4 linked regions of the Eleftheria terrae genome follow. The protein of the gene in region 3 interacts with the protein of the main gene of each other region in a pairwise test. Links are inferred from orthologs where the notes say so. Each region holds a gene or a part of one and is shown on either strand. Other genes may lie near its edges. The genes, in order: N7L95_RS24215, secB, N7L95_RS08730 and lysA.

Region 1 (7,200 bases), 3.4 Mb from region 3 along the record:
TATAACGCCCGCGGCGACCTGCAACTGGTGGCCGAGGCGATGCGCCCGGCGGGCCAGGGGGCGCTCTACGAGCAGTTCCTGCGGCTGAAGGCCCGGCTGGAGGCGGAGGGCTTGTTCGACCCGGCGGTCAAGCGCCCCGTGCCGCGGCATCCGCAAGCCGTCGGCGTGGTGACCTCGCTGAAGGCCGCGGCGCTGCGCGACGTGCTGACGGCGTTGGAGCGGCGCGCGCCGCACCTGCGGGTGGTGGTGTATCCCGCCAGCGTGCAGGGGGCCGAGGCGCCCGGCGAGCTGGTGCGTGCGCTGAGGCAGGCCGACGCCCGGGCCGAAGTGGACACGCTCATCCTTTGCCGTGGCGGCGGCTCGCTGGAGGACTTGTGGGCCTTCAACGACGAGGCCGTGGTGCGCGCCATCGCCGCCTGCCGCCTGCCAGTGGTGGTGGGCGTGGGGCACGAGACCGACTTCACGATTGCCGACTTCGTGGCCGACCTGCGCGCGCCCACGCCCACCGCGGCCGCGGAGTTGGTGGCGCCACAACGGGATGACTGCCTCGATCGGCTGCAGGCGCTGCACGACGCGATGCAGCGCTGCGTGCAGAGGCGGCTCGAGCGCGAGGAGCAGCGCCTGGACCATGCCGCCCTGCGCCTGGCCCGCCCGGCCCAGGTGCTGGCCCGCATGCACCGCGAGATCGACCGGCTGCAGCAAGCCCTGGCCGCCGCCCCGGGCCAGCGCCTGCAGCTCGCCCGCCAGCGCGAGCTGCACCTGGCCGACCGCCTGGCGCGCTCAGCCGGGGTGCAGCTGCAGGGGCAGGCCGGCCGGCTGCAGGCGCTGGCCGCACGGCTGCAACGGGCATCGCAGCTCCCGCAGCGCGCGCAGGCCGCACGGCTGGACCTGCTGGCGGCACGGCTGGAAAGCGCCAATCCCGAACGGGTGCTGCAGCGCGGCTATGCCTTGCTCACCGATGCCCAGGGGCAGGCAGTCAGCCGCGTCGCGGCACTCGGCCCGGGCGACACCCTGCACGCGGTGCTGGCCGATGGCCGGGTACGCGCGCAAGTGCTCGACACCGAACGCCGCGATTGATCGGGGGCAAGGCCGGGCGCGGGCAGCAGGGTCATGGGGCTGTGCCTACAATCGCAGCTCTTCAGACCACCCACACCCCACAGAAAGGAACAGAAGAGATGGAACACACCTTGCCCCCGTTGCCGTACCCGATGGACGCCTTGCAACCGCACATGAGCAAGGAGACGCTCGAGTTCCACTACGGCAAGCATCACAACGCCTACGTGGTCAACCTGAACAACCTGATCAAGACCACGGCCACCGAGTTCGCGGACCGCAGCCTGGAAGAGATCATCAAATCCTCCAGCGGCGGCGTGTTCAACAACGCGGCCCAGGTGTGGAACCACACCTTCTTCTGGAACTGCATGAAGCCCAATGGCGGCGGCGAGCCCAAGGGCGCGCTGGCCGAGGCCATCAACAAGAAGTGGGGCAGCTATGCCGCCTTCAAGGAAGCCTTCTCCAAGAGCGCGGTCGGCAACTTCGGTTCCGGCTGGACCTGGCTGGTCAAGAAGGCCGACGGCTCGGTGGACATCGTCAACACCAGCAACGCCCAGACCCCGCTGACCACCGAGGACAAGGCCCTGCTGACGGTGGACGTGTGGGAACACGCCTACTACATCGACTTCCGCAACCTGCGTCCGAAGTTCGTCGAGACCTTCTTCGCCAGCCTGGTGAACTGGGACTTCGCCGAAGCCAACTTCGCCTGAGAAGCGCGATGCGCTGAGCAAAGGCCGGCCATGCGCCGGCCTTTGTCTTTGTCCTTGGGCGGCCGGCGTGACGGGCACCACACCGGCAGCCGGCCGGCCCGCGGCACAATAGCGGCCGGCCCGAGCAGCCCCGCAGGGGGCGAGAGACGACGATGAGAATTCTGTTGGTCGAAGACGACCCCGCGCTGAGCTTCGGCGTGGCGCGAGCGCTGCAGCGCGAAGGCTGGCAGGTGGATGTGCTGGCCGATGGCCTGGCCGCCAGTGCCGAAGGCCTGATCAACCAGTACGACCTGGCGGTGCTCGACCTCGGCCTGCCGCGGCGTGACGGCATGGAGGTGCTGCGCCACTGGCGTGGCCGCGGCGCCCGGCTGCCGGTGCTCATCCTGACCGCCCGCGACGAGCTGGGTGACCGGGTGGAGGGGCTCGACAGCGGTGCCGACGACTATCTCGTCAAGCCCTTCGACCTGCCCGAGCTGGTGGCCCGCCTGCGCGCGCTGCAGCGGCGCGCCGCCGGCCGCGCCGAGGACCGGCTGGTGCTGGGCGAGCTGGAGCTGGACGTGCGCCACCGGGAGCTGCGCCACCGCGGCGAGCGGGTGCACCTGAGCCCGCGCGAGCAGGCGCTGACGGAGCTGCTGATGGCCCGTGCCGGCCGGGTGGTGCCCAAGGACCACATCGTCTCCACCCTGTCCAGCTGGGAGACCGACTTCAGCGAGAACTCGGTGGAGGTCTACATCCACCGGCTGCGCAAGCGCTTCGCCGAACTGGGGGTGACCATCAAGACCGTGCGCGGTTTCGGCTACCTGATGGAAGCGGCCAGTGCCGGGCCGGCGGGCGCCACGCCCTCCGACGCCTGAGACGGGGCGGCCGGTGAAGGCGCGCAGCAGCCTGCGGCGCCAGCTGTTCGCGCCGCTGATCTGGGTCTGGCTGCTCGGTTCGCTGCTGGCAGCCTACGGCGCTTTCCGCCTGGCCAGCTATGCCGGCGGCATGGCCTACGACCGCACCCTGCAGGACGAGGCGGGCGCCATTGCCACCCAGATCAACTGGACTGACCGGGGCCCGCTGCTCGAGCTGAGCACCCAGACGCAGGAGATGCTGGCCTGGGACAGCGCCGACCGCAACGCCTTCACCGTGGTCAGCGACACCGACAACCGGGTGCTGGCCGGCGTGGACGGCCTGCCGGTGCCCGAAGACCGCAGCGGCAGCTTCGAGCGGCCGGCGCTCTTCGATGCGCACTACCTGGGAGAGCCGGTGCGCGGTGCGATGTACTCCATCCGCTCGCCGATGCTGGACCGTTTCGTCACCGTCGTGGTGGTGGAGACGCAGCGCAAGCGCGCCGACTTGATGGCCGAAGTGCAGCTCGCCATCCTGCTGCCCACGCTGGCGCTCGGGACCTTGACCTTCCTGCTGCTGGCCTGGGGCATCCGCCGCGGGGTGGCGCCCTTGCGCCGGATTGCCGGTGAAGCGGCGCGCCGGGCGCCGCACGACCTGCGCCCGCTGCCCCTGGACGATGTGCCGGCCGAGGCGCTGCCACTGATCGAGCGCATCAACGAACTGCTGGCGAACGTGACCCATTCGGTGGAGCTGCAGCGCCGTTTCGTCGCCGACGCCGCCCACCAGCTGCGCACGCCGGTGGCCGGCATCCGCGTGCTGTCGCAGGAACTGCAGCACGAGCTCGGCGGCGCCGGTGGCGACCAGAGCACCCAGGCCCTGCTGCAGGCGCTGGTCGGTTCCACCGAGCGCATGAGCCGGTTGATTGGCCAGCTGCTGAACCTGGCACGCTCGGATGCCGCGCTGCGCAACCTGGCCTCGGGCGAGCTGCAGCCCATCGACGTGCTGCCGGTGATCCGCGAAGCGGCCGAGCCGCTGGTGCTGCGCGCCACGCGGGAAGGCAAGCAGGTGTCCCTGGAGGCGCCCGAGACGCCGTGCCCTGCCCGGGCACACCCGGTGTGGCTGGCCGAGGTGGTGTCCAACCTGCTCGACAACGCGCTGCGCTACGGCGGCGACAACGTGGAGCTGCGGGTGGTGACCCGGCCCGGCTGGCTGGACATCGAAGTGACTGACGACGGCCCGGGCATCGAACCGGCGCATCGCCAGCTGATCTTCGAGCCCTTCTGGCGTGGCGAGCGGGCCGACACCCGGGTGGCAGAGGGCACCGGGCTCGGCCTGGCAATCGTCAAGGAGGTGGTGCAGGGCATGCGCGGCCGGCTGTCGCTGGCAAGCCGCCCGGAACTGGCGGGCACCCGCTTCACCGTCACCTTACCGGGTTGACGGCGTCGTCGGAGCTGGGCCGGGTTGGCTGGCACCGGGGCCGCGCCGCCATGCCGAGCGGGCCGGGCGGTGCCACCCGCGCAGCAGGCACCCACCGGCGCGTTCGACCGATGCCTGCACCCCCGCAGCGTGATGTGACCGGTCGCCCCGCTCCGGCTTTCGCGAGCCGCTTGCGCGGTTCGGCAGCCTCCGTGCCCTGCGGCCCTTGCCGGCGCCGAGTCCTTTCAGGAAGGCCAGGCCCCGCCGCGGTGGTGGCTCAGGACTTGTTGCCGAACGGCTTGCCCTTCAGCACGAAGCCGGCCTTGATGCCGCGCTTGGCGAACCAGCCCTGGTTGACTTCGAGCGCAAAGCGCACGGGCTGTGCGGAGCAGTGCGAATCCAGCGTCTGCGGCTGCATGTCGGCGATGTTGACGACCCGGCCCTGGTCGTCCAGGAAGGCGATGGACAGCGGGACCAGCGTGTTCTTCATCCAGAAGCACTGCGTCGCCGGCTCGTCGAACACGAACAGCATGCCTTCATGCTGCCCCAGGCTTTTGCGATACATCAGGCCGGTGGCGCGTTGCTCGTCGGTCTGGGCGACTTCTGCCTGCACCACCTGGAAGCCGGCGGTCAGCGGCACCGTGGGCAGCTTCTGGGGCTGCGGTTCGGCTGCGCCGGCCGCCGTGCCGAGCAACAGCCCAGCCAGCGCGATCCAGCGTGAAAAAGTGGGCAGCGGGGTCAGGCGGGGAGATGCGGGAGTCTTGATGTGGGTCATGTCGGGCGGAAGAGGGGGCACCTAGAGTCGGCGTGTCCTGATCGCGGGCGCCTGCGGCGCCGGCATGGAAACGCCCATGGCATCACTGCACGCAGCTCCTTCATTGTCACCCAAGGCCGCCCCGTCGGCCGCCACGTCCGTCGCCTGGGACGATCCGGGCGAGCTGGAACGCTACACCCGCTGGTCGGAAGACGACAGCGCACCGCGCCTGGCCGATTCGGTGCTGGCCATCGAGGGCATGTACTGCGCGGCATGCTCGCTGACCATCGAGCAGGCCTTGCTGGCGGTGCCGGGCGTGCGGCAGGCCGAGGTCAATCCGGCCAGCCGGCGGGCGCGCGTGCGCTGGGACCCGGCCGAAACCCGGGCGTCCGCCCTGGCCGCCGCCATCGAAGGCGCCGGCTACCGTGCCTGGCCGGCCCTGTCGCTGCAGGCCGAGCAGGACCGCCACCAGGAGCGCCGCCGCGCGCTGTGGCGGCTGTTCGTGGCCGGCTTCTGCATGATGCAGGTCATGATGTACGCCGCGCCCATCTACTGGGCCGGCCCCGGCGAGATGAGCGCCGACATCGTGCGCCTGCTGCAGTGGGCCAGCTGGCTGCTGAGCGTGCCGGTGCTGCTGTTCTCGGCCGGGCCCTTCCTGCGCGGGGCATGGCGTGACTTGCGTCACGCCCGCATCGGCATGGACGTGCCGGTGGCGCTCGGCATCCTTGTCACCTTCGTCGCCAGCACCGGGGCCACGGTGCAGCCGGGGGGCCTGTTCGGCAGCGAGGTCTACTTCGACTCGCTGACGATGTTCGTCTTCTTTCTGCTGTGCGGGCGCTCGCTGGAGCTGCGCGCCCGTGCCGCCACGGCCGGCGCGCTGGAGAGCCTGCTGCAGCGCCTGCCCGAGGTGGTGGAGCGCCTGACCGACGAGGGTGGGGTGGAGTCGGTCCCGGTGCGCCGGCTGCGGCCGGGCGACCGCGTGAGGGTGCGCGCCGGCCAGGCTTTTCCCGCCGACGCCTGCCTGGTCGATGGCGAGGCGCAGGTGGACGAAGCCTTGCTGACCGGCGAATCCCACCCCCAGTTGCGCCGGGTCGGCGAATCGGTGGTGGCCGGCAGCTTCAACCTGTCATCGCCGGTGGTGGTGGAGGTGCAGCGGGTCGGCGACGACACCCGCTATGCGCAGATCGTCTCGATGATGCAGCGTGCCGCGGTCGAGCGGCCGGAGCTGGCGCGCCTGGCCGACCGCCTGGCCGGCCCGTTCCTGTGGGCCGTGCTGTTGCTGGCCGGGGCGGCGGCGTGGGCCTGGTCCTTCATCGATCCGCAGCGCAGTGTCTGGGTGGCGGTGTCGGTGCTCATCGTCACCTGCCCGTGCGCGCTGTCGCTCGCCACGCCGTCCGCCCTGCTGGCGGCCGCCGGCGCACTGGCGCGCCGCGGCATGCTGGTGCAGCGGCTGCATGCGCTGGAAGCATTGGCCCAGGCCGAGGTGTTCGTCTTCGACAAGACCGGCACGCTGACCGAGGACCGCCTGGTGCTCGCCCACCTGGAAGTCTTCGATGTCGGCACGCGGGCCACTGCCCTGGCGCAGGCGGCTGCCCTGGCGGCGCAGTCGCTGCACCCGGTGGCCCGGGCGGTGTGCGCGGCGGCCGGCGGGGCGGCCGAAGCGGTGTTCACCGAGGTTCGCGAGGTGCCAGGGCAGGGCCTGCAGGGCCGCGACGCGCAGGGCCGCTGCTGGCGGTTGGGCTCGGCGCGCTTTGCCTGCCCGACGGTGGAGCTGTCCGCCCATGACGGGCCGGCGGCGTGGTTGTCGGTCGACGGCGCGCCGGCGGCCCTCCTGGCCTTCGAAGAGCAGCTGCGCCCGGACGCCCGCAGCGCCATCGCGCAGCTGCGCGACGAAGGGCTGGAGCTGATGCTGCTGTCTGGCGACCGGCCGCAGGCTGCCTGGCGGGTGGCGCGCGGGCTCGGCATCCTGCATTGCCAGGCCGGGGCGACGCCCGAAGACAAGCTGGCCGCCATCCGCGCCGCCCAGGCGCGGGGCCGACGGGTGGCCATGGTGGGGGACGGCATCAACGACGCGCCGGTGCTCGCCGCGGCCGATGTGTCGATCGCCATGGGGCAGGGCGCGCCGCTGGCGCGGGCGCAGGCCGACCTGACCCTGCTGGGCGGCCGGCTGGCCGACCTGGTCGAGGCTCGCCGGCTGGCCCGGCGCACCCTGCGCGTGGTGCGCCAGAACCTGCTCTGGGCGGCCCTCTACAACGCCACCTGCGTGCCGCTGGCCCTGCTCGGCCTGATGCCGGCCTGGCTGGCCGGCCTGGGCATGGCGGCCAGCTCGCTGCTGGTGGTGCTCAATGCCGCTCGCCTCAGCCGGGCCACCGCCCCGCGCGCCCAGGCGAGCGCGGCTCCCCCTCACGCACAGGTCGCCGCCACCGCGGCGTGACT
Region 2 (7,133 bases), 2.5 Mb from region 3 along the record:
GCGAGGCTGGCGCTTCACGATCTCGAGCCGGGCCGCCATGCGGCGGGCCACCTCGGTGTGCAGCCAGGGAGCGGTGGTGGCGGCACGGCGGCGCCAGGCCTGCAGTGCCGCGGCATCGAGAAGCAAGGGAGCGGACGGCGTGGCGGGCATGGGGCGCAGTATATTGAGCCCCATGCTTTCGCGCCTGTTGCGCCCCGCCCGCCTGCTCGCCGGCCTGCCCAGCCTGTGCGCGGTCTGCCATGCTTGGCAGATGCAAAGGGTCTGCCGCGACTGCCTGCTGCAGCATGCAACGCGACGGCCCCGGTGCAAGCGCTGCGCACTGGCCTTGCCGGCCGGCGCCACGACCGGCATCTGCGGCACTTGCCTGCAGCGGCCACCGGCCTTCGACCATGCGGTGGCGGCGCTCGATCATGCCTATCCATGGCACCGCCTGGTGGCGCGCCTGAAGTTCGAATCCGCACTCGACCTGGTTGCGCCGCTGGGCGCCTGCTTGCTCGATGCGCTGGCCGCAGGCGCCGACCACGCGCGGCCGACGCCGCAGCTGCTGTTGCCAGTGCCCTTGTCCCGCCGGCGGCTGGCAGAGCGTGGCTACAACCAGGCCTGGGAGCTGGCACGCTGGCTGTCACCCCGGCTTGGCGTGCGTGCCTGCGCCACCCTGTTGCAGCGCCAGCATGACACGCTGCCCCAGCTCGGCTTGCCGCCGGCGCGCCGTGCGGCGAACGTGCGTGGTGCCTTTCGGGTGGCCAGCCATGAAGCTGCCCTGCTTGCCGGCCGCCATGTCGCCGTGGTGGACGACGTGATGACCACCGGGGCCACCGGCGCCGAGCTGGCACGCGCGCTGAAGGCCGCCGGCGCCGCCAGCGTGCAGCTGTGGGTGCTGACACGCACGCCGGTGCACTGAGCGGCGGCGGCCGCACGGCGCACATCGCCAATAATGGCGCCGATGTTTCGCATCGTCCTTGTCGAACCCGAAATCCCGCCCAACACCGGCAACGTGATCCGGCTCGCCGCCAACACCGGCTGCGAGCTGCATTTGGTCGAGCCGCTCGGCTTCTCGATGGAAGACCGCCTGATGCGCCGCGCCGGCCTCGATTACCACGAATATGCCGACGTGAAGCGTCATGCCGACTGGGCCGCCTTCCTGCAGGCCGAGGCGCCCGACCCGCAGCGCTGCTTCGCCTTCACCACCCGCGGCAGCCGGCCCTTCGCGGAGGTGCGCTGGCAGCCGGGCGACTGGCTGGTCTTCGGTGCCGAAACGCGCGGCCTGGCACCGGCCCTGCGCGACAGCTTTCCCGAGGCGCAGCGCGTGCGGCTGCCGATGCGGCCGGGGCAGCGCAGCCTGAACCTGTCGAACACGGTGGCGGTGGCGGTCTTCGAGGCGTGGCGACAGAACGGCTACCTCGGGGGTGCGTGAAGCGCACGACGGGGCGGCCTGCAGGCGCCCCGGCGACGCCGGGACCGCCCGCGAAGGCGCTCACTCCGGCTTGACGCCGGCCGCCTGGATCACCCGCGCCCAACGCTCCCGCTCGGTTTTCATCAACTGGGCCAGTGCCTCGGGCGCGGTGCCAGCGGCGCTGAAGTACTGCGCCAGCATCCTGCTGCGCACCTCGGGGCTCTTGATGATGCGCACCAGCTCGGCGCTCAGCCGCTGGACGATGGGCCCCGGCGTGCCGGCCGGCGCCAGCACGGCCTGCCAGGACACTGCCTCGAAGCCGGGATAGCCCAGCTCGACGAAGGTGGGCAGCTCCGGCAGCGCGCTGCTGCGGCCGAGCGTCGTCACGCCCAATGCGGTGAGCTTGCCGGCACGCACCTGCCCCATCGCGATGCCGGGCACCATGAAGGCGGCCTGCACCTCCCCGGCCAGCATCGCGTTGACGATCTGCGGAAAGCCCTGGAACGGCACATGCGCGAGCGCCAGCCCGGCACGCGCCTTGAACGACTCCATCGCCAGGTGCGACGCGCTGCCGTTGCCCACCGAACCGTAGTTGAGCGCACCGCGCCGGGCACGGGCAATGCGCACGAAATCAGCCAGGCTCGCCGCACCCAGCTGGGGCGAGACCACCAGCACATTGGGGCTGGTGGCCACCAGGCTCACCGGCGCCAGCTCGCGCACCGGGTCGTAGGGCAGCTGGCGGTTCAGCAGCGGGGCCGTGACGAGCGGGCCCTGGATCGTGAAGAGCAGCGTGTGACCGTCCGGCGCCGCCTTGGCCACCAGGCCGGTACCGATGTTGCCGCCGGCACCGGCGCGGTTCTCCACCACCACCGGCTGGCCAAGCGCTGCGGCCAGCGGCTCGGCGATGACGCGGGCGACGAGGTCGGGCGAACTGCCGGCCGGGAACGGCACCACCAGGCGCAATGCCCGGGCCGGCCAGGCAGGCTCGGCCTGCGCCGGCAGGGTCATGGCCGCGGACCCGGCGGCAAGGGCGTGAAGGATCTGGCGACGTTGCATGGCAGGAGGAGGTGAAGACCGGGCCGACCGCTGCAGGGCTCACCACTCCGGGCGTGCGCCCCGGCCCATGAGTTGTTCGAGGGCCTGCGGCGGTGTCAGGCTGCCGTCGATCACCTGCACCACCGCCTCGGTGATGGGCATCTCGACACCACAGGCCCGGGCCCGCCGCAGCACGGTCGAGGCGCTGTAGACGCCCTCGGCCACATGCCCCAGCTCCTGCAGGATCTGCGGCAGCGCCTGGCCGCGGGCCAGCCGCAGCCCCACCTGCCGGTTGCGCGAGAGCTCGCCGGTGGCGGTCAACACCAGGTCGCCCAGGCCGCTCAGGCCCATGAAGGTCTCGGCACGCGCGTCCAGCGCCAGCCCCAGCCGGGTGATCTCGGCCAGCCCGCGGGTGATCAGCGCGGCGCGGGCGTTGAGCCCGGCGTTCATGCCGTCGGCAATGCCAGTGGCGATCGCGAGCACGTTCTTCACCGCGCCCCCCACCTCCACGCCGACCGGGTCGGCACTGGTGTAGATGCGCAGCGCGTCGCTGTGGAAGACCTCCACCGCGCGCTCGCGCAGGCCTTCGTCGGCGCTGGCGGCCACCAGCGCGGTCGGCTGCCCGCGTGCCACTTCCAGCGCGAAGCTGGGGCCCGACAGCACACCGGCGTGGGCCCGCGGCCGCACCTCCCGGGCCACTTCATGGCCGAGCTGGCCGGTGCCAGCCTCGAAGCCCTTGCACAGCCACCACACATGCGCCTCGGCTGGCAGCACCGCCAGCGTGCTGCGCAAGGCGGCCATCGGCGTGGCGACCACCAGCAGGCCCCCTTCGGCATGGCGAAGCGCGGCCTGCAGGTCGGCTTCGACCTGCAGTGCCTCGGGCAACTCAACTTCAGGGAGGTAGCGGCTGTTGCGGCGCTCGGCCTGCATCTGCCACGCCTGGGCCGCATCGCGGGCCCACAGCAGGGTCGGGTGGCGGGGCGCCGCGCTGATGGCCAGCGCCGTGCCCCAGGCACCGGCCCCCAGAACAGTGAGGTTCATCGGGGGCGTCGGGCGATCAGGCCTTGGCGATGGTGGGCGCGCCGCCACCGTTGGCTGCGGCCGCCTGGGCTTGCGCCTGTTGCTGCTGCTGGGCCTCGAACATGGCCTGGAAGTTCACTTCGGCCAGGTGCACCGGCGGGAAGCCGGCACGGCTGATCAGGTCGGCCACCACGGCGCGCAGGTAGGGGTAGACGATCTGCGGGCAGGCGATGCCGATGATCGGGCTCAGCTGTTCTTCGGGGATGTGGCGGATCTCGAAGATGCCGGCCTGCTTGGCCTCGACCAGGAACAGCGTCTTGTCCTTCAGCTTCGTGTGCACGGTGGCCACCACCGCGACTTCATAGATGCCGTCGGCCACCGGCTGGGCTTCCAGGCCCAGGTTGATGTCGACCTGCGGCTGCTCCTGCTCCAGCAGGATCTGCGGCGAGTTCGGCTGCTCGAGCGACAGGTCCTTGGTGTAGATGCGCTGGATCTGGAACACGGGGTTGGATTCTTGATCGGCCATGATGTGGTGTCGTCCTCAAACGAAAAGCCCGCAACCGAAAGTGGTGCGGGCTGCGTCGCGCATTATGGCCGAGCCCCACCGGGCCGGGCTGCAAGGTGTATCAAGCGCCGCGCGAGCCGCGGCCGGCCGCCGGCCCTCAGGCCGGGTCGCCGTTGAGCAGCGGCATCAGCCCGCCGCGCTGGTCCAGCGCGATCAGGTCGTCGCAGCCGCCGACATGGGTGTCGCCGATGAAGATCTGCGGCACGGTGCGGCGGCCGGTGAGCTGGATCATGTGGTCGCGCTCGCCCGGGTTGAGGTCGACGCGCACTTCCTCGATGTCGCCGACGCCGCGCTGCTTCAACAGCATCTTGGCGCGCTGGCAATACGGGCACACCAGGGTGGTGTACATCTTCACTGCTTGCATGCGGAGTCCTTCGGTGTTTGGCTCGCCGACAAGGCCGGCCGGCTCAGGCCGCCGACTTCTCGATCGGCAGGTTCGCTTCCCGCCAGGCTGCCAAGCCGCCGCCGAGCGGCTGCACGTTCTGGTAGCCCAGCTTCTTCAGGGTAGCGACGGCGCGCGAAGCGCGTGCACCGGTGGCGCAAACCAGGATGAGCGGCAGGGCCTTGTTGGACGGCAGCTCCTTGCCGGCTGATTCGAGGTTGGCCAGCGGCACGTTGCGCGAGCCGGCGACGTGGCCGGCGGCATATTCCCTGGGCTCGCTGACGTCCACCACCACCGCCTTCTCGCGGTTGATCATCATCACCGCCTGGGCGGGGGTGACGCCGCCGGCACGCGAGCCACGGGTCAGCGCAGGCCACACCAGCAGCCCCCCGGACACGAAGGCGGCAAGGACGAGGTACCAGTTGTCGATCAGGAATTTCACGTGAGGGCCCGGACGTAGTGGAAGGTGGCTTGAGGGCGTGGATTATAGAATTTCGGGCTTTGCCGCGACGGCACCCCCGGCGGCAAGGCGCCGACGAGATCCTTCATCCTGCCTGGAGACCCTGCATGTACAAGCTCGTACTCATCCGCCACGGTGAGTCCACCTGGAACCTGGAAAACCGCTTCACCGGCTGGACCGACGTGGAGCTCACCCCGACCGGCGTCGAGCAGGCCAAGGAAGCGGGCCGGCTGCTGAAGGCCGAAGGCTACGAGTTCGACCTGGCCTACACCTCGGTGCTCAAGCGCGCGGTGTGGACCCTGTGGCATGCGCTGGACCAGATGGACCGCACCTGGCTGCCGGTGGTGCATTCCTGGCGCCTCAACGAGCGCCACTACGGCGCCCTGCAGGGCCTGAACAAGGCCGAGACCGCCAAGCAGTACGGCGACGAGCAGGTGCTGGTCTGGCGCCGCAGCTACGACACGCCGCCGCCCGCCCTGGACGCCAAGGACCCGCGCAGCGAGCGCAGCGACATCCGCTACGCCCGCCTGAAGCCCGAGGACATCCCGCTGACCGAGTGCCTGAAGGACACGGTGGCCCGCGTGCTGCCGTTCTGGAACGAATCGATGGCGCCCGCCATCAAGGCCGGCAAGCGCGTGCTGGTGGCGGCGCACGGCAACAGCATCCGCGCGCTGGTGAAGTACCTGGACAACATCTCGGACGACGAGATCGTCGGCCTCAACATCCCCAACGGCATCCCGCTGGTCTACGAGCTGGACGCCGACCTCAAGCCCATCAAGCACTACTACCTGGGCGACGCCGAGGCCGCTGCCCGCGCCGCAGCCGCGGTGGCCAAGCAGGGCAAGGCCTGAGTCGCCGACCGCTGTGGAAGCAAGAAGGGGCCCGACGGGCCCCTTTCTTTTGGCGCGTCACGCGCCGTCGCCGGCCTCCAGCCGTTCGCGGATCTGCTCGCGCACCCGATCGGAGAGTGCGCGGCGGTCCAGGTGGCGGCTGCCTTCGGCCGTCAGCAGGCTCACCCGCACCTGCAGGTCGTCGGCGGTGAGCACCCGCCACAACGAGCTGACCAGGTTGATCTGCCCGATGTAGGCGGCGGCCGGGCTGACAGCGTGCCGCGCGTCGCTGTAGCGCAGCGCGATCGGCTGCACCGGCGTCTCGCTGGCGATGGCCGCCTGCAGCAGGTTGGCATGGAAAGGCAACAGGCCGTGGCCGTCGGAGGTGGTGCCTTCGGGGAAGACCGCCACCGTCTGGCCGGCCTGCAGCGCTTCGGCCACCTGGTGCACCACACGCAGCGCATCGCGCCGGCGTTCGCGCTCGATGTAGAGGGTGCCGCCGGCATCGACCAGCCGGTTCAGCAGCGGCCAGCGCCGCACCTCGGCCTTCGAGACGAACCGCGCCGGCGCCACCGCATTGATGGCCACGATGTCGAGCCAGGACACATGGTTGGCCACGAACAGCTTGGCGCCGGGGCGTGCCTGGCCGTCCACCACCAGCCGCACGCCGGCGGCCGCCAGCAGCTGCTGCGACCAGCGCAGGACCTGCTCGCGGCGCTGATGGGCATCGAGGCGCTCGAAGCGCAGCAGCACGAGGGCCAGGCCGCGCAGCACCTGCAGCAGCACCCGGGCGAAGCGCCAGGCCCCGCGAACGAAACGCGACATGGAGGCGGCTGCCTTCAGGCAGCGCGGTCGCGCGCTTCGAAGGCGACCTGGCCAGCCACCACCGTCCAGCGCACCCGGCCGGGCAACTCGTAGCCGGTGAAGGGCGTGTGGCGGCCCTGGCTCTGCAGCATGGCAGGCGTCACCTGCCAGCGAGCCTCGGCGTCGAACAGGCAGAGGTCGGCCAGGCCGCCCTCCACCAGGCGCCCGGTGCTGGAGGCGAGCGAGCCGAGCGCCTCGCCGATCACGCGCACCGGCTCGCAGGTGAGCACGGCCAGCGTGCGGCGCAGGTCGACCTGCGACTCCTGGCCCCACTTGAGCGCGAGGCTCAGCAGCAGTTCCAGCCCGGTGGCGCCCGGCTCGGCTTCGCCGAAGGGCAGGGTCTTTGCATCGTCATCGACCGGGGTGTGGTCGCTGACCAGCGCGTCGATGGTGCCGTCGGCCAGTCCGGCGCGGATGGCGTCCCGGTCGCGCTGCTGGCGCAGCGGCGGCGTGAGGCGCATGTCGGCGTTGAAGTAGCCGATGTCCAGGTCGGTCAGGTGCAGGTGGTTGATGCTGACGTCGCAGGTCACGGGCAGTCCCTCGGCCTTCGCCGAGCGCACCAGTTCGACCCCGGCGGCACTGCT
Region 3 (6,937 bases):
TGGCCGCCCGGCCGCACGCTGCGCCGGTCGGCAGCGCTCACCGTGCACCGCCTGGCCCGCTTGCACCGGCCAACGTCCCGACCCGGCCGCCCAGCGCCGGCGAGCGCCGGACCGCCCGCCGGCCTTTAAACTCGTGACGAAAACAAGTGCAGCGGCAGGCGTCCTGCCGTCACTCTTTAATGAAGGAGAACAATGACGCTGTTCGAGGTGTCGGGGGCCGTCCTCACTGCCGTGGCCATCTTCGGCTACATCAACCATCGGTTCATCCGGCTGCCCGACACGCTGGGCACGACCGTGGTGGGCCTGGTGGCGTCGCTGGTGTTGCTGCTGTTCGGCTTCTCCGGCTCTGGCGTGCGCCAGGCGCAGGCGCTGATCCAGCACATCGATTTCTCGGAAGTCGTCTTCCATGGCCTGCTCGGCCTGCTGCTCTTTGCCGGCAGCCTGCATGTCAACTTCTCCGAGCTGAAGACCCGGCTGCTGCCGATTTTCCTGCTTGCCACCCTGGGCGTGGTCTCGTCCACCCTGGTGGTGGGCTATGGCTTGCACTACGGGTTGCTGCTGGCCGGGCAGCCGATACCGCTGCTGCACTGCCTGGTGTTCGGCGCGCTGATTTCACCGACCGACCCGATCGCCGTGCTCGGCATCCTGAAGAAGGCCGGCGCGCCGAAGAACGTCGAACTGAAGATCACCGGCGAAAGCCTGTTCAACGACGGCACCGCGGTGGTGGCCTTCCTGCTGCTGCTCGGGCTGGCCAGCGGCAAGGGGGCGCCGACCGTCGGCGGCACGATGCTGCTGCTGGTGAAGGAAGTGGCCGGCGGCATCGGCCTGGGCCTCTTGCTGGGCTGGGGCGTGGTGCGGCTGCTGCGCGACGTGGACAGCTACCTGGTCGAGATCCTGACGACGCTGGCAGCGGCCATCGGCGGCTATGGCCTGGCGGAGGCGCTGCACGTGTCGGCACCGCTGACCGTGGTGGTGGCCGGGCTGATGGTGGGCAACAAGGGCGCCACGCGGGCCATGAGCGAGGCCACCCGCGAGCACCTGTTCTCGTTCTGGACCTTGCTGGACGAGATCCTCAACCTGGTGCTGTTCGGCCTGATCGGCATCATGATCCTGGCCCTGTCCTTCGGCCTGGAGAACATCGTTGCGGCGGCCATTGCCATCCCGGTGGTGCTGATCGCGCGCTGGTTGAGCGTGGTCGTGTCGCTGGGGCTGTCGCGGGTGGAGCGCGGCAGCGAGCCGCATGCGGTGAAGGTGCTGACCTGGGGCGGCCTGCGCGGCGGCATCTCGATCGCGCTCGCGTTGTCCCTGCCGCAGCTCGAAGGCCGGCCGATGCTCATCACCGCTTCCTACGCGGTGGTCTTGTTCAGCCTCCTGGTGCAGGCGCCCACCCTGGGTCCCTTGATCGAGCGCTTGCGGCGAGAAGACGCCGTCCCGGGCCGCCGCTGAGGCGGCGGACGACCGCCTGAGGGGGTGGGCCGGCGACGCCGGCCATGCCGATCGGCACCGCGCAAGGGCAGCCGCCAGGCCCACACCGCGGCAGTACGGCAGTGCGGGCGGCCAACGACGGCTGCCCTGGCGTGCGCAGCTGGCAGCTGCCGTCCGGTCGGTGACGGTCGCCTATGGCCGCCTATGGCCGCTGTGGCGGCGTGTGAAAGCGCGATTGCCAGGCGGCGACTGCAGCCGTCGTCGGCGGCACCGCCCGGCGGCAAGGGCGCGAGGCAGGCGAAAACGGAAGTGCCGGCAACCGGGGCGAGTGGCCGACGGTGCTGGTGTGGACCCTGTCGCAGACCGAGGCCGGCTGGGCGACACACACCGAGTCATCGGGGCAACTGCCGCCAGACCGCGGCGCGGCCTTCTTCGCCGCCGTGGGATGCGGAGCGCGGGGTGGGTGGCCGGCTTCAGGCGCAGAGGCCGACGAAGTCGCTCAAGGGGGCCGGTTCGGCCGCTTCGATCTGCCGCAAGGTGGCGGCATAGAAATCGGCCATCGCCTTGATGGTGATCTCGCCGGTGCCGCCTTCGCCGCGCGTCAGGCGGGCGCGCGCGCTTTGCCAAGGCGTTTCGCCCAGCGTCTGCTCGCTCAGCCACTGCGCGGACTTGTCGCCGTAGACGGCCAGCACCGCATCGATGGCCACACACTGGGCCTCGCTCAGCGCACCGGGCGCACGCTCGGGGAAATCGGCCGCGGACAGGCTGAGCCGGCCCTTGTGTGCCACATAGAGCTCCCGGCACACGGGGCCGTTGGCCCAAGCCTCGATGGATTCGGTGAACAGCGGCTGCTGGTCCCAGACGGTGGACCAGGCCTGCGCGTAATACACCAGCTTCTGCAGCTTCATCGCCGGCATCGAGCCGCGCTGTTCGAGGATGTAGCGCGCAACGTCGAAGGCGGTAGCCATGTTGGGGTGGCCTCCTTGGCCAAAAACAGGGGGCGCCATTCCGGCGCGAAGGTAACGAGGGGTTGGCAGATTGTTTGCTGCGGGCCGGCACGGCTCAATACCGCACGTCGCGCGCAACTGCCATTCGTCGGCTCGGCAGGGGGGTGGCGGGGTGAGCACGGGCTCTCGTGGCAGCCGGTGGGTGGTCAGGGTGTGTGGCACCAGCCCCTGGATCGGGGATAGGCGGGCCGGGCAAACTGCGACGCGGCATGGCGCTGGCCGGCCGGCACAATATTTCAGATCTGTCGCATTTTGTCGTCGATCGTCGGTCGGGCTGGCCGGGGCTCGGCTTCCAATGGCTTGGGCGGTGCCGGCCCGCCGATGGGGGCGGCGGGCGCTGCGATGATGCCGTGTCCGGCCCGGGAGGCCGCCTTGACTGCAAGCCATGGGAGACCACGATGAACCGATTGACCTCGAGTGCCGCCTGCCGCGGCGCCCTTGTGGCCGCGCTCTTGGCGCTGGCCTGGCAGGCCGGCAGTGCCGGGACGCTGCGTGAGCGTTGGGCCGAGCGGCTGGCCGCACGAGGCCAGGCCGAGATGCTGGAGGCCGATGCGGCCGCGTCTGCTGCACTGGACTTGCCGCGCGGCGTGCGGCTGGTGGCGGACCTTGCCTACGGTCTGCAGGCCGAGCAACGCTTCGACGTCTATCGCCCGCTGCGTGCGCGCTCGGCGCCGGTGATCTTCATGGTGCACGGTGGTGGCTGGAAGCGCGGGGACAAGGCGCACGCCACCTTCGTCCAGAACAAGGTGCAGCGCTGGACCGAGCTCGGTTTCGTGGTGATCTCGACCAACTACCGGCTGCTGCCCGGCACCCCGCCGGACGAGCAGGCCCGGGATGTGGCCCGGGCTGTCGCGCTGGCACAGCGCCGCGCCGAGGAATGGGGCGGCGACCGCAACAAGTTCATCCTGCTGGGTCATTCTGCCGGCGCCCACCTGGTGGGCATGCTGGCGTCCTCGCCCGCGCTCGCGCAGCGGCACGGCGTCAATGCCTGGCTGGGCAGCGTGCTGCTGGACAGCGCCGCGCTGGACGTCGTCACGCTGATGCAGGGGCCGCATTTCCCGCTGCACGACGATGCCTTTGGCGCCGATCCGGCCTATTGGCCCGGCGTGTCGCCCTACCACCTGCTGCAGCAGAAGGCGGCGCCCTTGCTGATGGTGTGCTCTATCCCGCGGCAGACGTCCTGCGACGAGGCGCGGCGCTTCGCCGCCCGGGCCAGCCTGCTCGGCTCCGTCGCCGAGGTCGAGCCCGAGGCGTTGAGCCACCGCGAGATCAATGAGCTGCTCGGCCTGGAGCCCGGCTACACCGGCCGCGTCGAGCGCTTCCTGGCCACGCTCGATCCCGTGGTGGCACACCTGTTGGGCCGTTGAGGACGGCAGCAGCGCTTTCGATCCCTGGCGAGAAGGGCGCTCGCCGATGGCGGGCGATGGTCATCGTGGCTCGCCGGCAGGGCCGGCCGGTAGCCGCAGCCGGACACACCAGCTGCCGGGCCCGCCGTCGAACTCGAGCTGGCCGCCCAGCCGGGTGGCGACCTGCTGCACCACCGTCAGCCCCAGGCCCGAGCCGGCCGTCTGCCGGCTGCCGTCGCCGCGCGAGAAGGCCTGCAAGGCCCGCAGGCGGGCGGCGGTGTCCGGCATGCCGGGGCCATGGTCCATCACTTCGACCCGGGCCTCACCCGGCGCCGCGGCCGAGACCGTCAGGCGCACCGGCGGCCGACCGTGCTTCAACGCGTTGTCGATCAGGTTGAACAGCGCGCGTTCCACCAAGTGCTGATGAGCGCGGGGCAGCTCCAGGCTGCGCGGGGCGGTGACCTGCAGCACCGCTGCATCGCATTCGAAGCTGGCGGCCACGCGGCGCGCGGCGTCGGCCAGGTCCACCGGCTCATCGAGCGCCAGCTGTTCCGATCGCACCAGGTCGAGAAAGCTCTCGATGAGCCGGTCGGCCACCGCCACGTTGCGCACGATGGCGGCCTGGCGCGGGGCGCAGTCGGGCGAGGCGGGCAGCAGCTCGGCCGCCAGGCGGATGCGGCCCAACGGGCTGCGCAGGTCATGCGACACGCCCGCCAGCAGCAGCGAGCGCTCGGCCTGCTGGGCCTGCAGCCGGGCCAGCAGCTGGTGGTAGGCCTGCTCGATCTCGGCGACCTCGGGCGGTGCGCGCCGCATCGGCGCGGGCTCGACGGCCCCCGGTCCGCCAGCGATGCGGCGGTGCAGCCGCGTCAACGGTGCCGTCAGCCGGCGCGCCAGCGCCCACGACAAGGCGATGACCAGGGCGCCGCCCAGGGCCAGGCCGAGCAGCAGGCGCGTGCTGTTGCCTGGTGCCAGGAACGGCGCGTCGATGCCCAGCCAGAGGGGCCGCTCGTCGGCGCCCCGAAGCTCCAGCCAGAGCCGGCGCTGCGGCTGCTCGTCGGGATCGAAGGCCAGTCGGTGCACCGCCACGCCGCGCGCCTGCAGCTCGCGCTGGAACATGCGCAGCCGCGGCGCGGGCGTGGCGCCTGCATCGACACCGGGCGGCCGATGGTTGAGCCGCCGCACGCCGCCGAGGGGGGAGAGGGGGGTGTCGGGCGTGGGGGACGCCGCCGAGGTGGCGGCTGCAAGCGCGGGGGCCCACTGCGCAGCCGCCATGGCCGCGACGGTCTTGTTGCGGTCGCGCACATACACGACACCAAAGACAGTGAACAAGGCCACCGCGAGCAGCGACTGCGCGAGCAGCAGCCGCGCAAACAGGCTGTCGAACCGCGGCCCAGCCATGCCGGCTCAGGTGGCCGCGCCGCGCGGCACGAAGACGTAGCCCTCGCCGCGCACGGTGTCGATCCACTCGCGGCCGGGGCTGGCGTCGCGCAGCTTGCGGCGCAGGCGGGCGACCTGGACATCCACCGTGCGGTCCAGCGGCCGGTAGTTGGCCGACTGGACTTCGGCGCTGAGCCGCTGCCGCGAGAGCGGCTCGCCGCAGGCCTGTGCCAGCGCCACCAGCAACTTGAACTCCACGCTGGTGAGGGCCACCGCCTGGCCAGTGCCGGGCGCCGCCGTGGTGATGTGCACCTCGCGCCTGAGCAGGTCGATGCACAGACCGTCGAAGCGCAGCAGCGAGGCCGCCGTCCCCGGCTGGCGGTGGGCCGGCGACTGCCGGCGCAGCAGGGCGCGCACGCGGGCGACCAGCTCGCGCGGCTCGAAGGGCTTGGGCAGGTAGTCGTCAGCGCCGATCTCCAGTCCCAGCACCCGGTCGAGCGGGTCGCCGCGGGCCGTGAGCATCACGATGCCCAGTGCCGGATGCTCGGCCCGCCAGCGCCGGCAGAGGTCCAGCCCATTGCCGTCGGGCAGCATCAGGTCGAGCAGGGCCGCATCCGGCCTGAGGGTGGCCAGCGCCCGTTCGGCATCGCCGGCGGTGAGCACCGAGTGGGTGTCCCAGCCTTCACGGGCGAGCAATTCGGCCACCATGGCGGACAGCTCGGCATCGTCGTCGACCAGCAGGACCAGGGGGCGGGCAGGCATGCGGCGAAGTGTACGGCGCGGCCGCAGCCACCCGGTCTGCAGGCGCCGGCCAGCCAACGAAAGACCCTGCCTCAGCTGCTGGCGCGGGCTGCTTCGCCGCTGTGCCGGGCGCCGGGCGCAAGAACGCATGCAAGGCAATACCGCGTGCCAGCAGGGTCCGGCTGCCAAGCTGCAGCCCGCTGGCCAGTGCGCGCCGCGTCCTGCGGCGGCGTTGATTTTTCATCCAGGAGACCGGTGCCCCGGCCGTATTGAGCCAGGACGATGTGCGCCGGACGTGCATTCATGCGCGAAAGCGATGAGCGCGGCGCGGTGGGGACCGTCATGCGGTGGCGCTCCATGGCGCGCTTGCAGCGGTGGCGGAGGCGGTGAGATTCGAACTCACGGAAGGGTCACCCCTTCGCTGGTTTTCAAGACCAGTGCCTTAAACCACTCGGCCACACCTCCAGCAAGCCGGCCATTCTACTCAACGCGGCGGCCCGCTCAACCCGGCGCCTGCGACTGCTCGCACTCGACCTGGATCACCTCCGCCACCCGGCCCTGCTCGAGTCGGGCGGCGGACAGCCGGCCGCCCCAGACGCAGCCGGTGTCCAGCGCCAGCAGGTCCTCCCGCTGCATCAAGCCCAGCGTGGACCAGTGACCAAAGGCGATCGGCGTCCCTGCGGTGCGGCGACCCGGCACCTCGAACCAGGGCATGTAGCCGTCCGGGGCCTTGGCGGCTTCCTCCTTGGCAGCGAATTCCAGATGCCCGTCGGGTGTACAGAAGCGGATGCGGGTCAGGGTATTCACTGCATTGCGCAGGCGGTCATGGCCGCGCAGCTCGTCGGTCCAGCGGGCCGGCTGGTTGCCGTACATCACCTGCAGGAAGTCGCCGTGGTCGGGGCTGCGCAGCTGCGCCTCCACCTCGCCCGCGAGCTGCAGTGTCAGCGCCAGGTCCCATTGCGGCACCACGCCGGCATGCACCATCAGCCAGCCATGCTCGTGCACCGCCAGGCGCTGGTGCCGCAACCAGTACAGCCATTG
Region 4 (7,086 bases), 2.3 Mb from region 3 along the record:
CGAGCCTCGCCTGCAGGCCGACGGCCGCGTCACGGTGGACATGGGCACGCCGGTGTTCGAGCCGGCCCGCGTGCCCTTCGACACGAGCGGCCTGCAGCCGCGGGCGCTGGGCGAGGCCGAGCAATGGCCGCTGGCGCTCGGTGCCGACACCGCCTGGGTGGCGGTGGCCTCCATGGGCAACCCGCATGCGGTGCTGCGCGTCGATGATGTCGACACCGCGCCGGTGGCCGACTGGGGGCCGCAGATCGAGCGGCACCTGCGCTTTCCGCGGCGCGTCAACGCCGGCTTCCTGCAGGTGGTGTCGCGCCGCCAGGTGCGCCTGCGTGTCTTCGAGCGGGGCGCCGGCGAGACGCTGGCCTGTGGCACCGGCGCCTGCGCGGCGGTGGTCTGCGGCATCCGGCTGGGCTGGCTCGACCGCGAGGTCGAGGTCGAGACCCGTGGCGGGCGGCTGCGCATCGAATGGCCGGGCGGCGATGCGCCGGTCTTGATGACCGGGCCTGCCGTGACGGTCTTCGAAGGCGAGATCGACCTCTAACCCCTCGGCCAGGTGGTGCCGCTTGCCGACCCCGTGCCTGCCGCCGTCCTCGGCCCTTCACCACGACCCGAATCATGAGCATCCAAGGTATCACCGAAGACGACATCGCCAACTACCTGGCGAACACCCCCGGCTTCTTCGAGCGGCAGACCGAGCTGCTGGCGACCATCCGGCTGACCAGCCCGCACGGCAACCGGGCCGTCTCGCTGCAAGAGCGGCAGATGGAGCTGCTGCGCGAGAAGAACAAGGGCCTGGAGCTGAAGCTGGTCGAGATGATCCGCCACGGCCAGGAGAACATGGCCATCGCCGACCGGCTGCACCGCTGGACGCGTGCTGTCATGCTGACCACCGAGCCGGCCGAGATCCCGGCCCTGATGGTGCGCGAGCTGAAGGACCAGTTCATGATCCCGCAGGCCGGCATCCGGGTGTGGGGCGTGGCGCCGGCGTATGCGGGGCACGATTTTGCGCAAGGCGTGAAGGACGACACCCGCTCCTTCGCCACCAGCCTGACCTTGCCCTACTGCGGCGTCAATTCCGGCTTCGAGCCGGTGTCCTGGCTGGACGACCCGGCCAGCGTGATGTCGGTGGCCCTGGTGCCGCTGCGTCACGGCATGAACCTGCCGGCCTTCGGCCTGCTGGTGCTGGCCTCGCCGGACCCGACGCGCTACAGCGCCGACATGGGGACCGAGTTCCTGATGCGGGTGGGTGAGCTGGCCAGCGCCGGCCTGTCGCGGCTGCTGCCGCCCGTTTGATTCCGGGCCGGGCCGCCATGGACGCGCGCATCGAGCGATACCTGGAGCACCTGCGCGTGGAGCGCCGGGTGGCGCCGCTCACGCTCGACACCTATGCGGCCGAGCTGGCCGTCCTGGCCGCGATGGCCGCCGAGGCGAAGCTGTCGCTGCAGGAGGTGCAGCCCCACCATGTGCGCCGCTGGATGGCCACGCTGCATGGGCAGGGGCGTTCCGGCCGCACGCTGGGCAAGACGCTGAGCGCCTGGCGCGGGCTGTTCCGCTGGCTGGGCCGGGAGGGCGAGGTGGCGCTCAACCCGGTGGACGGCGTGCGCCCGCCCAAGTCGCCCAAGCCGCTGCCCAAGGCCTTGTCGGTGGAGCAGTCGATGCAGCTGGCCGACCTGCAGCAGCCCGACGCCGATCCGGTGCTGGAGGCGCGTGACCGCTGTCTGGTCGAGATGCTCTATGGCTGCGGCCTGCGCATCAGCGAGCTGGTCGGGCTGGATGCCGAGGCCAGCGCGCAGGCCAAGGGCTATGTGGACCTGGCCGCGGCCGAGGCGCATGTGCTCGGCAAGGGTGCCAAACGGCGCGCAGTGCCGATCGGCTCGGCCGCGCTGGCTGCGCTGCAGTCGTGGCTGGCACGGCGGCCGGCACTGCTGCGGGGCGATGCGGCGCCGCTCTTCGTGAACGAGCGCGGCACCCGGATGACGCCTCAGCAGGTGCGCGTGCGGCTGAAGCAGCGCGCCATCCAGGCCGGCGTGCCGACCCATGTGCATCCCCACATGCTGCGGCACTCCTTCGCGTCCCACCTGTTGCAGTCCAGCGGCGACCTGCGGGCGGTGCAGGAGCTGCTGGGACATGCCAGCATCGCCACCACCCAGGTCTATACCCGTCTGGACTTCCAGCACCTGGCCAAGGTCTACGACGCCGCCCATCCACGCGCCAAGCGCAACACCTGATTCCGGGCCCGCCGGGCCCCCAGCAAGTCGAGCAAGAAGTTCATGAAAGTCATCACACTGCGCGAAGGCAAGGAGCGTTCGCTGCTGCGCCGCCATCCCTGGGTCTTCCAGGGCAGCATCGCCCGCGGCGGCGGCGACGCCGGCGAAACGGTGAAGATCGTCTCCAGCGACGACCGTTTCCTCGCCTGGGGCGCCTACAGCCCCACCTCGATGATCCGCGTGCGGGCCTGGAGCTTCGACGAGGCCGAGCGCATCGACGCCGGCTTCTTCGAGCGCCGCATCCGCCGGGCGCTGGCCGTGCGCGAACGCCTGCCGGTGGCCAGCGACGCGGTGCGGCTGATCCACGGCGAGGCCGACGGCTTGCCGGGGCTGATCGTGGATCGCTACGGCGACACGCTGAGCGCGCAGTTCCTGTCGGCGGGCACCGAGCGCTGGAAAGCCACCATCGCCGACCTGCTGCTGCAGGCGACCGGCCTCAGCCGGCTCTACGAGCGGTCCGACTCCGGTGTGCGTGGCCTGGAAGGCCTGCAGCCCGTGACCGGCTGGCTGCGCGGCGAGGGGGCCACCGAGCTGACCATCCGCGAGCACGAATGGCAGCTGACGCTGGACGTGGCGCAAGGCCACAAGACCGGCTTCTACCTGGACCAGCGCGACAACCGCAAGCTGTTTGCCGAGACCGTGCGGCACTTCGGCTTCCAGCGGGTGCTGAACTGCTATTGCTACACCGGTGGCTTCAGCGTGGCCGCGCTGGCGGGCGGGGCTGCCGAGGTCGTCAGCGTGGACTCCTCCGGCCCGGCGCTGGAGCGGGCCGAGGCGCATGTGCGGCTCAACGGTTTCGAGGCGGCCCGCCACCAGGCGCTTGACGCCGACGTCAACGAGACGCTGAGGCGCTTCCTGAAGGAAGGCCGCAGCTTCGACGCCATCGTGCTGGACCCGCCGAAGTTCGCGCCCACCGCCTCGCATGCCGAGCGGGCGGCGCGGGCCTACAAGGACATCAACCGGCTGGCGTTCAAGCTGCTGGAGCCGGGCGGCGCGTTGTTCACCTTCTCGTGCTCGGGGGGCATCGGCAACGAGCTGTTCCACAAGATCGTGGCCGGTGCCGGCATGGACGCGCAGGTCGACGGCCTGATCTATGCCCACCTGGGGGCGGCGCCCGACCATCCGATGACGATCAACTTCCCCGAGGGGGAGTACCTGAAGGGCCTGGTGATCCTGAAGAGCGCCTGACGCCGGCCGGCCGTCGCCGGCAGGGCGGCCCGCCGGGCACGGCGGGTGGCGCTCAGGCGAGCAGGTGCTCGCCGCGGAACAGTTCGGTGGCCGCTTCGCGTTCGCGCACCAGATGGGCCTGAGCGCCCACCACCATCACCTCGGCGGCGCGGCCGCGGGTGTTGTAGTTGCTGGCCATGCTCATCGAATACGCCCCGGCCGACAGCACCGCCAGCCGGTCGCCGGCGCGCACCGCCAGCTCGCGGTCGCGGCCCAGCCAGTCGCCCGATTCGCAGACCGGGCCGACCACGTCGTAGCTGGCGGCGGGCTCGTCGCGGCGCAGGCAGGGCTCGATGCGCATGTAGGCCTGGTACATGGCCGGGCGCATCAGGTCGTTCATCGCCGCATCGACCACGCAGAAATTCTTCGCCTCGCCGGGCTTGAGGTAGAGCGCCTCGGTCAGCAGCACGCCGGCATTGCCGACCAGCGAGCGGCCCGGCTCCATCATCACGGTGCGATGGCCATGGCCGCGTGCGTCGATGCGCGCCAGCAGCTGGCCGATCAGCGCATCGGCTGCCGGCGGCTGCTCGTCGGTGTACTGGATGCCGAGGCCGCCGCCGAGGTCGAGGTGGTGCAGCACGATGCCGGCCGCCTCGATGGCCTCCACCAGGTCGAGCACGCGGTCCAGGGCGTCCAGGTAAGGGCCGGGGGCGGTGATCTGCGAGCCGATGTGGCAGTCGATGCCAGCCACCGACAGGCCCGGCAGCTCGGCCGCGCGGCGGTAGGCCTGCAGCGCGCGTTCGTGAGCGATGCCGAACTTGTTGCCCTTGAGTCCGGTGGAGATGTAGGGATGGGTGTTGGCGTCCACATCGGGATTGACGCGCAGGCTCACCGGGGCGACGCGGCCGCAGGCCACCGCCACTTCGGAGAGCACCTCCAGCTCGGCTTCGCTCTCGACGTTGAAGCACAGCACGCCGGCTTCGAGGGCGCGGCGCATTTCGGCACGGGTCTTGCCAACGCCGGAGAACACCACCTTGCGCGGGTCCGCGCCGGCAGCCAGCGCCCGCTCCAGCTCACCGCCGGAGACGATGTCGAAGCCGCAGCCCGCACGCGCGAACGTCTGCAGCACGGCCAGGTTCGAATTGGCCTTCATTGCATAGCAGACCAGGTGGGGCCGGCCGGCGAAGCCGCGCTGGTACGGCGCCAGCGCAGCCAGCATGGCGGCCTGCGAGTAGACGTAGAGCGGCGTGCCGTGGCGGGCCGCCAGCTCGTTGAGCGAACAGTCTTCGAGGAAGAGCTCCTGGCCGCGATAGGACAGGAAGGGGGAGCCGGGCAGGGTCATCGGGAGGCGGGGGTGGAGGCGGCGGGGGCCGACGCCGCAGGGGCGGCGGCGGAAGCAGGCGCGGCGGGCCGGGGTGCGGCGCCGGGCAGGTAGAGCGGCCCTTTCTGCCCACAGGCCGATAGGCCCAATGCCAGAGCAGTGAAGAGACCGGCGGCTAGAATCGGGGCCCGTTTCGACATCCGGCGATTCTACTGGCGATGACGCTCGACCCCACCCCGCTCTCCGACGCCGAGTACCACACCCGTGCGCATGCCGTGCTGGCCGCCATCGAGGCGCGCGTGGACCAGCTGCTGCAGGAGGACGTGGTCGACATCGACAGCCAGCGCACCGGCGGCCTGCTGGAGCTGAGCTTCCCCAACGGCAGCAAGCTCATCATCAACACCCAGCCGCCGCTGCACGAGATCTGGCTGGCGGCCCGCTCGGGCGGCTACCACTACAAGTACGTCAACGGCCGCTGGCTCGACACCCGCAGTGCGCAGGACTTCTTCGATGCACTGTCGGCCAATGCGAGCGAGCAGGCCGGCTGCAGCCTGCGCTTCGACCCGCCTGCCTGAGCCTTTCAGCCTGGCCTTCCCGCTCCCGGTGAGGTGAGGTGAAGTGAGGTGAGGTGAGGTGAGGTGAGGTGAGGTGAGGTGAGGTGAGGTGAGGCCGGGCCACTGCCGGGCTCCGCGGTTCGGCTCCATGTTGGCTGGCTTGGGCGAGACGCTGCCTTCCTCGTCCCGCCGGCGCACAGCCGCCCGGCAGGGGGGGCGGCCGCGCTCAGTTGCGGAACAGGTCCAGGATGCTGCGGCGCTCGTCTTCGCTGGTGGCCGGCGGCGCCGGGTCATCCAGGCCCAGGCTGCTGACGCCGGCGCCCCGCGTGAACTCCTCGTAGAACCACTCGCCACCCAGGTGCACCAGGCCTTCCGGCGGGGTCGGCTCCTGCACCGGCACGCCCTTCAGCGCATGTGCCATGTAGTCGATCCAGATCGGCAGCGACAGGCCACCACCGGTCTCCCGGCTGCCCAGCTTGCGCGGCGTGTCGTAGCCCACCCACACCACGCCGACCAGCGTCGGCTGGTAGCCGGCGAACCAGGCGTCCAGCGAATCGTTGGTGGTGCCGGTCTTGCCGTAGATGTCGGGTCGCTTGAGCGTGGCCTGGGCCTTGGCCGCAGTGCCGAAGCGGGCCACGTCCTGCAGCATGCTGCCCATCACGAAGGCGTTGCGGGCATCGATCGTGCGCATCGACTCCTGCAGCGGCGGCGGGGCGGTCTCTGCCAGCACGCGGCCCTTGGTGTCGGTGACGCGGGTGACCAGGTAGGGGTTGACGCGGTAGCCGCCATTGGCGAACACCGCATACGCCGACGCCATCTGCAGCGGCGTGACCGAGCCGGCGCCCAGCGCCATCGTCAGGTAGGCCGGATGCTTGTCGGCATCGAAGCCGAAGTGGGTCGCCCACTCCTGGCCGTAGGCCGGCCCGATGGACTGCAGCACGCGGATCGACACCATGTTCTTGGACTTGGCCAGCCCGCGCCGCAGCGACATCGGGCCGTCGAAGGTGCCGTCGTAGTTCTTCGGCTCCCAGGGCTGGCTGCCGGTGCTGCCGGCGTTGAAGAACAAGGGGCCGTCGTTGACGACGGTGGCGGGCGAAAAGCCCTTCTCCAGCGCCGCCGAGTAGATGAAGGGCTTGAAGCTGGAGCCGGGCTGGCGCCAGGCCTGCGTCACATGGTTGAACTTGTTCTTGGCATAGTCGAAGCCGCCCACCAGCGAGCGGATCGCGCCGCTGCGCGGGTCGAGCGCGATCAGTGCACCTTCGACCTCGGGCAGCTGGGTGATGGACCACTCGCCCTTGCTGCCCTGCACCAGGCGGATCACCGCGCCGCGGCGGATCTGTACCTTGGGATTGGCCTTGGGCGACAGGCCCGATTCGACCGGCTTGAGCCCGGCACCGGTGATGGTCACATCGTCGCCGTTCTGCAACACCGCCACCACCTTCTTGGGGCTCACCTCGATGGCCACTGCCGCACGCAGCTCGTCGTTGTCGGGGTGGTCCACCAGGGCTTCGGCAATGCGCGTGTCGAGCTCATGGCTGTCGTCGGGCAGGTTGATGTAGCCCTCCGGTCCACGGTAGACCTGGCGCCGCTCATAGTCGAGCAGGCCCTTGCGCAGGGCCCGGTAGGCCACCGCCTGGTCGCTCGCCTTGATGGTGGTGTAGACGTTGAGGCCGCGGGTGTAGGCCTCGGCGCCGTACTGGTTGTGGATCAGCATGCGCGCGGTCTCGGCCACGTACTCGGCGTGCACCGGCACCGCCTGCGGCTGCCGGTACTTCAGCTCCTG

Evidence for each region.
Region 1: the proteins of N7L95_RS08730 (region 3) and N7L95_RS24215 interact in binary tests that used the Escherichia coli proteins (3 or more experiments, as listed by UniProt). The link is inferred for Eleftheria terrae from one-to-one orthologs.
Region 2: the proteins of N7L95_RS08730 (region 3) and secB interact in binary tests that used the Escherichia coli proteins (3 or more experiments, as listed by UniProt). The link is inferred for Eleftheria terrae from one-to-one orthologs.
Region 4: the proteins of N7L95_RS08730 (region 3) and lysA interact in binary tests that used the Escherichia coli proteins (3 or more experiments, as listed by UniProt). The link is inferred for Eleftheria terrae from one-to-one orthologs.

The regions. Positions count from the first base shown.
Region 1 is NZ_CP106951.1:5,397,476-5,404,675, forward strand. The notes cover bases 1,839-4,830. They hold N7L95_RS24215 (sensor histidine kinase), read left to right. Parts: upstream 1,839-2,630; coding sequence 2,631-4,031; downstream 4,032-4,830. Other genes in these bases: N7L95_RS24210 (response regulator), read left to right, coding at 1,916-2,617; N7L95_RS24220 (DUF192 domain-containing protein), read right to left, coding at 4,288-4,785. Outside these bases: xseA (exodeoxyribonuclease VII large subunit), read left to right, coding at 1-1,077; N7L95_RS24205 (superoxide dismutase), read left to right, coding at 1,176-1,763; N7L95_RS24225 (heavy metal translocating P-type ATPase), read left to right, coding at 4,862-7,198. UniProt on the Escherichia coli protein: Histidine kinase member of the two-component regulatory system CpxA/CpxR which responds to envelope stress response by activating expression of downstream genes including cpxP, degP, dsbA and ppiA.
Region 2 is NZ_CP106951.1:4,458,932-4,466,064, reverse strand. What follows is about bases 2,231-5,155. They hold secB (protein-export chaperone SecB), read right to left. Parts: upstream 3,975-5,155; coding sequence 3,486-3,974; downstream 2,231-3,485. Other genes in these bases: gpmA (2,3-diphosphoglycerate-dependent phosphoglycerate mutase), read left to right, coding at 4,963-5,155; N7L95_RS19950 (rhodanese-like domain-containing protein), read right to left, coding at 4,421-4,837; grxC (glutaredoxin 3), read right to left, coding at 4,111-4,377; N7L95_RS19965 (NAD(P)H-dependent glycerol-3-phosphate dehydrogenase), read right to left, coding at 2,489-3,469; N7L95_RS19970 (Bug family tripartite tricarboxylate transporter substrate binding protein), read right to left, coding at 2,231-2,401. Outside these bases: N7L95_RS19985 (methyltransferase domain-containing protein), read right to left, coding at 1-174; N7L95_RS19980 (ComF family protein), read left to right, coding at 251-901; tRNA (uridine(34)/cytosine(34)/5-carboxymethylaminomethyluridine(34)-2'-O)-methyltransferase TrmL, read left to right, coding at 944-1,414; more of N7L95_RS19970, read right to left, coding at 1,475-2,230; more of gpmA, read left to right, coding at 5,156-5,706; N7L95_RS19940 (lysophospholipid acyltransferase family protein), read right to left, coding at 5,764-6,510; N7L95_RS19935 (dihydroorotase), read right to left, coding at 6,525-7,133. UniProt on the Escherichia coli protein: One of the proteins required for the normal export of some preproteins out of the cell cytoplasm. It is a molecular chaperone that binds to a subset of precursor proteins, maintaining them in a translocation-competent state.
Region 3 is NZ_CP106951.1:2,005,126-2,012,062, reverse strand. What follows is about bases 4,051-6,779. They hold N7L95_RS08730 (response regulator transcription factor), read right to left. Parts: upstream 5,918-6,779; coding sequence 5,183-5,917; downstream 4,051-5,182. Other genes in these bases: N7L95_RS08720 (symmetrical bis(5'-nucleosyl)-tetraphosphatase), read right to left, coding at 6,398-6,779; N7L95_RS08735 (sensor histidine kinase), read right to left, coding at 4,051-5,176. In the rest of the region: N7L95_RS08750 (cation:proton antiporter), read left to right, coding at 193-1,446; N7L95_RS08745 (Panacea domain-containing protein), read right to left, coding at 1,899-2,393; N7L95_RS08740 (alpha/beta hydrolase), read left to right, coding at 2,831-3,799; more of N7L95_RS08735, read right to left, coding at 3,860-4,050; more of N7L95_RS08720, read right to left, coding at 6,780-6,937. UniProt on the Escherichia coli protein: Response regulator member of the two-component regulatory system CpxA/CpxR which responds to envelope stress response by activating expression of downstream genes including cpxP, degP, dsbA and ppiA.
Region 4 is NZ_CP106951.1:4,290,199-4,297,284, forward strand. The notes cover bases 2,637-5,514. They hold lysA (diaminopimelate decarboxylase), read right to left. Parts: upstream 4,771-5,514; coding sequence 3,502-4,770; downstream 2,637-3,501. Other genes in these bases: N7L95_RS19220 (class I SAM-dependent rRNA methyltransferase), read left to right, coding at 2,637-3,449; lptM (LPS translocon maturation chaperone LptM), read right to left, coding at 4,767-4,949; cyaY (iron donor protein CyaY), read left to right, coding at 4,968-5,324. In the rest of the region: dapF (diaminopimelate epimerase), read left to right, coding at 1-535; N7L95_RS19210 (DUF484 family protein), read left to right, coding at 610-1,287; tyrosine recombinase XerC, read left to right, coding at 1,305-2,222; more of N7L95_RS19220, read left to right, coding at 2,265-2,636; N7L95_RS19235 (penicillin-binding protein 1A), read right to left, coding at 5,530-7,086. UniProt on the Escherichia coli protein: Specifically catalyzes the decarboxylation of meso-diaminopimelate (meso-DAP) to L-lysine. Is not active against the DD- or LL-isomers of diaminopimelate.